DNA from 2 places in the Roseburia sp. AF02-12 genome. Region 1 is predicted to be linked to the other one. Evidence: riboswitches for the same ligand, from Rfam matches in the RefSeq annotation. Region 1 holds a riboswitch; the other holds the start of a gene.

Evidence for each region. Region 1 has a riboswitch for thiamine pyrophosphate ahead of thiT (energy-coupled thiamine transporter ThiT). Riboswitches for the same ligand answer to the same signal wherever they lie in the genome.
Region 2: linked by a shared signal. The riboswitch ahead of thiE (thiamine phosphate synthase) and the one ahead of thiT (energy-coupled thiamine transporter ThiT) in region 1 are both predicted to bind thiamine pyrophosphate.

What each region holds. Positions count from the first base shown of each region.
Region 1 is NZ_QTXS01000001.1:1,922,553-1,926,953, forward strand. Features, by position in the region: gene DV740_RS09400 (GBS Bsp-like repeat-containing protein) at 1-2,299, opposite strand, end outside; TPP riboswitch at 2,552-2,651, shown strand; gene thiT (energy-coupled thiamine transporter ThiT) at 2,686-3,342, shown strand; gene DV740_RS09410 (sodium-dependent transporter) at 3,524-4,401, opposite strand, start outside.
Region 2 is NZ_QTXS01000002.1:516,962-521,362, forward strand. Features, by position in the region: gene DV740_RS11990 (methyl-accepting chemotaxis protein) at 88-2,172, opposite strand; TPP riboswitch at 2,308-2,413, shown strand; gene thiE (thiamine phosphate synthase) at 2,493-3,140, shown strand; gene thiD (bifunctional hydroxymethylpyrimidine kinase/phosphomethylpyrimidine kinase) at 3,541-4,344, shown strand; gene cytX (putative hydroxymethylpyrimidine transporter CytX) at 4,337-4,401, shown strand, end outside.

The DNA of each region.
Region 1 (4,401 bases):
GAGTAATCTTGTAGGAAGTACGGATACTTCCGTCTAAATTAGCATAAGTTCCAAGTCCGCTGATTAATACATAATAAGTGCCTGCATCTACCGGTTCTGCAATGACATTCTTGTAAGCAGAATCCGTAAAATAAGTAACCTTAAAGTCTTCGCCCTGTACCAGGCCTTTGGCACCGTTATTATCAGTAATACGGATTGCCGGTACCTGCATGCTGCCATTGTATTCAAAGGTAACCTGTGTCGGATCATAGTTTGCAGAACCTTCAACGATATTACACTCGCATTCATTTAACTTTCTTGGCACAATACTGAAAGTTCCACGGTTCACGCCACCCTCTGCCAGTGCATAATCTCCAGTCAGTCTGATATAAGCCTTTGCATTGTTGGTTCCAATTTCGATGTTATCTTCACAGGAAACCACTTCCACATACTGGCTGTCTAAGGTAACATTCTTTCCGCCTTCTGCATAATATACTGTAATATTTGCCGGATCCGGAACAACCGCTCTTCCGGTATAAGTCTGGTCAGTAATCACAATGTCTACCGGGCTGATGTTCTTTGGCTTAATCATATAAGTATATACTCTTTCGCCTCCGGCATAATTACTGCCATCCAGACCGGTTATCTTAAGATAATAGGTTGCTGCATGAATCAGTTCCTGTACGCCCGTAGTCTCTTCCTTATCGTCTGCCAGCTCGGTACATTCCGGGTCACGATAAACAGCATAGTCAAAATCCGTTCCTTTTTTCAAGGCATTACCCTCATCATCGGTTGCTGTCAGGGATAATACCTTGCTCTTGCCGTCAAAGAAACTGGAATAACTGGTATCTTTATTAATGACACCTGCTTCTGTTCCGTTGATTGCCAACTTAAAGGTACATTTATCTAAAGATTTTGCTACAATATCAAAATAAATCGGCTCTGCCTTGGTTCCAAGGTCTCCTTCATAATAATCAAGACCGGTAACTTTTACATAATATCTTCCGATGGAAGTCGGTTCAGATACTGCCTGAGTATATTCTGCATCTTTATAATAAGTAATCTTATATCTGGAATTACTAATGACATCACCGGATGTATTGGAAACGGTAATGTTTGGCACATTTTTCTTTCCATTATATTCCAGTTCATTTTTATCCAATACTGCTTTCCCAAGCTTGTCATAGATCTCAAAGTTGATAAATGCGTTTCCGGTTAAATTTCCGGTTCCGGTAATAATCAGGTTATTGGTTCCGGTCTGTCCTGCAGTAGTTTCATTTCGGTATGCCACGTTGTAGTTGCCGGCAGGAATCTCCACGCCATTCAACTTCACTACTACCTCATTGGTCATATCTGGTTTACTATTCTTTACATAATAATATTTATCACTCTTTAAGGAAACACTGATGCCTGCTGCACTTAAATCCGCTTTACCGATTAAGAAGGTAAAGGTCTTGCTGCCCCGGTACAGGGAAGAGGAGTTTGCTGTTACTGTCATCTTCGCTGTTCCGGCATTCGTATTGTCTGCCCAGCTGGTGGTATAGTCAGACGCCTGGATTCCTGCGGAGTTCTGGCTGTCAACCAGTGTAAATTCCGGTCTCTGTGCAGTTCCGGTATAAGTAGAATCACTCAGTCCATTTGAAACAGTTACAGAATCTGCCCCAATATTATAATAAATTTTGTAACGGTTTTCTGCTACTGTTCCTGAAAAAGTATAATTACTGCTGCTCTTTAATACAATCTTAAAGGAATGTGTTCCAACAGAAGTATTGCTTCCTGCAGTATATTCTACGTTGTAATCATCAGAAGAAAGGTTCACCATGGTAGATGTACCGCTTACAATACCATACACACCGGTAATCGTCGGCAATACATCACTTCCGGTATAATAAACATATCCGTCTTCACCGGTTCCTTCCACTCCTTTATAATTAACACCAATATAGCTTAACTTCTGCTGTGCAATCGTAAAGCTCTTCGTGGTCTGCCATCTATGGCTGTCTCCGATACCAACGATATCAATATAAGCTGTTCCTGCGTTGGTATTATTACGATAATAAACGGAATAATCCTCTTTTTCCTTTAATGTCACTCCGTCAATCTGTACTGCAACCGCCGGTCTGACCTCCTGTCCGGTATAGGTATAAGTATCATTTTCCGTTGCAGTCGCTCCATTTGCATCTGCTCCTAATGTAATTTTTCCATTGCCCGGAAATGCATCCGCCGCCTCTGCCGGTATTGCCGGAAGAACGCCTGCAATCATACAAACACTTAAAACTAATACCAGTATTCTTTTTCCAACATCCTTGTACTTACGCATAGAACCTCTCCTTGTTACTTCTTGTTTCCTCATCATTTTTCGCTTTATTCTTACTATATTCTTTTTGCTTTTCAGATTCAAGGGAAACCTTTTTCCGAAAAAGCACAGAATAATACACTTCTAGTTTTTTTATCGACCGGAAGTTACTTTTTCTTTACATTTATCCACAGATTTTTCCATAAAATCTGCATTAAAAAATATACTTGACATTTTAAGCTGCCACTGTTACCATTACAAACTGAAAACAAAATATCACTTTGCTAGGGGCGCCTTTGGCTGAGAAACGCATCTGCGTTGACCCTTATTACTTGAACCGGATAATACCGGCGTAAGGAAGCACATAGTTCAACCTCCTGGCAGAGTATCATCTTTAAGGAGGATTTTTTATGTCAATTTTTGCAACATACGACGGCTCATCTTACCAGCTTACCACCGCAGGTTTTACAGCCCTCGTTATCATCATGATTGCCATTCTTCTGATTGGCTGTGCTATCTTCGGTGGAAAGAAGAAATTCAGTGCAAAGCAGCTTGCATTTTCGGCTATGGCAATTGCCCTTGCCATGGTAACTTCCATGATTAAACTTTTCGATATGCCAATGGGCGGTTCCGTTACTTTACTGAGCATGTTATTCATCGTTCTGATTGGTTACTGGTACGGTCTGGGTGCCGGCTTAACCGCAGCTTTTGCTTACGGAATTCTGCAGTTAGTCGTTGACCCTTACATCATCAGTGTTCCACAGATGTTAGTGGACTACCTCTTCGCCTTTGGTGCATTAGGACTTTCCGGACTTTTCAGCAAATCCAAACATGGACTTATCAAAGGTTATATCGCTGGTGTATTAGGCCGATACTTCTTCGCATTCCTTTCCGGCTGGATTTTCTTCGGCATGTATGCTCCGGAAGAATTCCCGAATGCAGTGGTATACTCTCTTGCTTACAACGGTGCATACCTTGGTGCAGAAGCACTTATTACATTAATCATTATCTGTCTGCCACCAGTCCAGAAGGCATTGAATGCCGTCAAGGATATGGCAAATTCATAATATGATTCTGTCCAAAAAGAGCGTCTTTCCTAATTAGGAAAGAACGCTCTTTTTGATTACGCGAGTAGCGAGAAAAATCGCATGCTTGCATGCAGATTTGACGAGCACCGCGATAACTCGAGAAACTCGCAAAGCGTGTTTCTCGTAGTTGCATTTCTGTATTTTCTTAATTTGTCATTAATTACATCTGAATCCATCCAAAAGCATTTGCTATGGAACTGATTAAAATAATCGCTGCAAAGATCGGACAAAGGTATTTTATCATCACCGTAAATATCTTTTTCCTGCGGAACGGGTTGCCGCCCCGGGTTACTTCTTCTTCAATCCGCTGTACTCCCACCACTCTTGATACCAGAAGGCAGGTTGCAATAGCCGCAATCGGCATCATCACGGAGTTCGTCAGGAAATCAAAGAAATCAAGAAGCTGCATTCCGATAATTTTTATATTCGCCAATGGTCCATATCCCAGTGTGGAAAGACTTCCCAGAAGAAGCATTACAATGCCGACAATTACCGTTGCTTTCCGTCTTTCCCAGCCCAGTTCATCTTCAAAAGTCGATACTGCACTTTCCGTTAATGCAATAGAACTTGTTATTGCTGCAAACAGCACCAGTACAAAAAACAAAATTCCGACTCCGGTTCCAAGTCCCATGCTGTCAAATACTTTTGGAATCGTAATAAACATCAATGATGGACCCGCCTGCAGGGTTTCCGGATTTCCACCGGAAAATGCAAAGACTGCCGGAATAATCATCAGCCCTGCCATCATGGCAATCGCTGTATCGAAGATTTCCACGTTCTTCGTGGACTCCTCAATAGAAACTTCCTTCTTCATATAAGAACCAAAAGTAACGAGAATTCCCATGGCAATGGACAGGGAATAAAACATCTGTCCCATGGCTGTTACTACCGTCATCCAGGAAAAATTTTCAAAATTTGGAATCAGAAAATATTTAACTCCTTTTAATGCTCCCGGTCTGCTTACGGAATAAACCGTTATTAATATAGAAAGAACAACCAGCACCGGCATCATAAATCTGGATACCCGTTCAATACCAT
Region 2 (4,401 bases), on a different contig from region 1:
CAGCAATATAAAATACAGACAGAAAAGAAAACTTATAGAAAAAAACTCATAGTAAATTCCGACTGGGAATCTGCTATGAGTTTTCTTTTATCCTAACAACTGTTCTACATAATCTTTGATTGCCAGATTATCTTCCGGCATCTGGCAGCCGACGATATACATGCCTTCGTCGTCGGAACTTCGGATAATATGACCTTCCAAAGCAGCCTGATCTGGTAAATCAAAGGAAAGGATATTTAAGAGAATATCAGTCCCTTTGCTATCTGCAAAGAACGGTGCATCGCAAAGGAAAGCAAATCCGTTGGCACTGATATTTTCCATACGTCCATGGAAGGTTTCTCCGGTGTTCTTAACTGTAATATTACAGAAATTGGAAAGGTCGGCACGAGGATATTTCCGTCTGTTTAAAATATTTGGACTGCCGGTGATTTCTACGACGAAATCAGAGGTTATTTTATCTACATGGATGGAAGCATTATCCCAGCAGTATAGTACATTTCCAACAGTAATCTGGATGGAACAGGATTCACTGTTACGAAGAGAAAGCTTTTCTTCCAGGGAAAGTATAATCTGGTTGGAATACTGTTTCAGAACTTCACCATGGAAATCATGGTCGGGGTTTTTCGTCAGGCGGATAGTTGCTTTCATACCAGGATTGATATCTTCAATACCCATGAAGCCGCCGATTCCAAGCTTGCACATTAACGCCTGGATTTCATTTTCTATGCTGTTAATATTGTTAGCACTTTCATCATATTTACTTACCATACGCTGACTGATATCATCGGAATCATGAATGCAGAGTGTCATGGTATCGACAATTTCAGAAATATACTTCATGTTTTCTACTAACTGTCGGTTTGATGTTTCCACTTCTTTGATTGCATTGTCAATGACCTGTATATGCTCACCCATCTGAGATGAGTCAGCGGTAATTTTATTTACGTTTTCGCCGGTCAGTGTGACTTTCTCAAGAGTAAGCTGAATAAGTTTTAAGGTCTCTTCAATGGATTTTGTCATCTTGCCGGAGATTTCATCCAAACGCATCAGCGCATCCTGGATCTGTTTGGATGAAGCCTTGGTTTCAGTGCTCAAGGTACGGATTTCTTCAGCAACAACAGCAAATCCTTTTCCTGCTTCTCCGGCTCTTGCAGCTTCAATGGAAGCATTTAAGGCAAGGAGATTGGTCTGACCGGAGATATTGTCAATGGTTCCGGTTTCAGATTTTACTTTTTCAAATTCAGAAGTAAATTCCGTAAGAACCTGTTCTACTTCGCTGGAAAGCTTTGACATAGTGCCGGCAGTTGTAACCAGACCCTCTAAGTCGGCAGAACTAATCTGTGCATGGTGAATGGATTCATCCGTCAAAGATACCATTTCGTGAATCATGGATACAACATGCTCAACCTGGGAATTGATGTCAGTTGTCATATCAAGGGAAGAAGTCGTACGGTTCTGTAATTCCTGATTGTTGTTGGTCAGATTATTCATTCCTTTTAAGACAACGTCAGAACCGTGTTTATTTTCATTAGCCAGTTCCCGGACAACGGTAATGCCGTCCATAACGTTATTGCTGGCAGTTTTTACTTTTTCTACGGTATTTACCACACGGTGTAAATCATCCTTGATGCTGTCTGTCAGTGCACCGTCAGCCTCATTTAAGTGGCGGATGGACATGATATAACAGATATAGCACAGAATCAGGCAGGATATCTGCAGCTGATAATTCTTTACGTCAGTAGCAGTGGTGCAGCTTAATACCATATAGCGGTAAATAATACTGATTACTACGCTGATAGTATTTGCAATACCGCACTGCAGCATGAATTTCCGGTCTTTAAAAATAATTAAAAGACTGGTTACCGGCAGAATGTAGGTAAATGCAATTGGGGATGCTGTGGTACATAAAAGATAAGTATAAAAGATACCGTAACCAAGCACCAGTATATAGCGATAGATGTCAGTAGTTTTGCCTTTGATTTTTAGAAATAATTCTCCAATAAAAAATGGAATCCAGCAGAGCAGAACAAAATAGAGATACTGCTTCGATGGATAGAGACCGTTGGACATATCGGCACCATAGTTAGCGGTCAGCAGCAGGGAAAATACAAGCCAGATTCTGCGGGCTTTGATATTGGCCTTGGCTTTAAAAACATTTTCATCATAATTCATAGATATTCTTAATCCTTCTCTTTCGTACAATGATATAATAAGCTAAACTAATTCTAAGCCATTTTTTTGTGGTTTTCAAGGTATTTTATGGAAAACATAGCTTGCTTTTTTGTGGGGAATGTGTATAATAAAAATCGTTGAAAAATGGGGTGCTCGCATAGGCGGGCTGAGAGTAAGCAGAAGCTTTAACCCAGAACCTGATTTGGATAATGCCAACGTAGGGAGATAACGAAACGCAGGTGCGATTACTTAGTGTGCAGGAATCTTTTTTACAGGGGTCCTGCACTTTTGTTTTTGCAGGTGGTGAGGAGAAATCACATATGAATATTACAAGAGAACAGCTTCTTCTTTATGCTATTACCGACCGTAGCTGGCTTAAGGGAGAGACCTTATATGAGCAGGTAGAAAAAGCATTGAAGGGCGGAGTTACTTTAGTGCAGCTTCGGGAAAAAGAATTATCTGAGCCGGAATTTGAAGCAGAAGGCAGAAGCCTTTTGGAACTCTGCCACCGTTATAGGGTACCATTGATCATCAATGATAATGTGGAACTGGCAGAAAGGATAGGAGCCGATGGCGTGCATGTGGGACAGTCCGATATGGAGCTGACCCGTGCAAGAGAAATTCTTGGAACAGATAAAATCATCGGAGTGACTGCGAAAACAATAGAACAGGCACAGGCAGCAGAAAAAGCCGGTGCAGATTACTTAGGAAGCGGAGCCGTATTTGGCAGCAGCACCAAGACTGATGCAAAGCCGATGGAACTAACCCTGCTACAGGAAATCTGTCAGAGCGTCACCATCCCCGTAGTCGCAATTGGCGGCATCAACCACGATAACATCCTGAAATTAAAAGGATGCGAAATTGCAGGAGCAGCAGTTGTAAGTGGGATCTTCGCATGTGAAGACATCGAAGAGGGAACGAAAGAACTGTTGCAAAAAGTAAATATGGTAGTAAAAAATCATGAATAAGATAGGACATAAAAAAGTCTTACTTATATAAAGTGCAGATGATGATAAGATGAGTCTTATTTTGAATGAGGAAACACGCTGTCCTTGGAATACCATTTCTTTGTCTTTCCTGGGACACTTGGATTTCCCCTATTCAACAGGCAACGCCGGCATCATGGATGTGCCGGCGAGGCGGAATGGAGCATGGATGCAACTTTTCGCCGTTTGCCGGAAAAAAGATATACTTACGGGAAATTCTAGTGACCCTGAAAGACAAAGAAGGTATGCAAGGGCAGCGGGATTGCTCATTGGAAATATAGTAAGATATATCATCGCCTGCAATGTAATAACAAACCACAGCGGCAGATTGGGGGCACCACCTTAGGTCGCTATACAAAATTAATGCAAAGGAGACAAATGTATGAACACAGCATTAACAATCGCTGGAAGTGATTCCAGTGGAGGCGCCGGCATCCAGGCAGATATTAAGACGATGACCGCCAATGGCGTATACGCCATGAGTGCGATCACGGCACTTACTGCCCAGAATACAACCGGCGTAACAGACATTATGGAGGTAACTCCAGAATTTTTGGCAGAGGAGCTGGATCGTATTTTTACGGATATATATCCGGATGCAGTGAAGACCGGAATGGTCTCTTCCAGTGCTCTGATAGAGACAATTGCGGACAAACTGACAGCGTACCACGCAAAAAATATAGTCGTGGATCCTGTTATGGTAGCGACCAGCGGAGCAAAGCTCATCAGCGATGACGCTATCGGTACATTGAAAACTAAATTATTGCCTCTGGCAACTGTTATAACCCCAAATATCCCGGAAGCGGAAGTGCTTTCCGGTATGGAGATAAAGACAGAAGCAGATATGGAAAAAGCAGCAGAAATCATTTGTAAAACCTTCGGTTGTGCCGTGCTGTTAAAAGGCGGACATCAGTTAAATGATGCCAATGATTTGCTCTGGCAGAAGGACAAAGAGCCGGTATGGTTCCACGGAAAGAGAATTGACAATCCAAACACCCACGGAACCGGTTGTACCTTATCATCTGCCATAGCATCTAATCTTGCCAAGGGACGTAGCCTGGAAACATCCGTGCAGTATGCAAAGAATTACATATCCGGCGCACTGGCAGCCATGTTAGACCTTGGAAAGGGAAGCGGCCCGATGAATCACGCATTTGCAATAGAAGGAGAATATACCAATGAATGAGAAGAAGACATCTGTATTCAGTAACGGATTAATCTGGTTTGGAGCCGGTGTATCCAT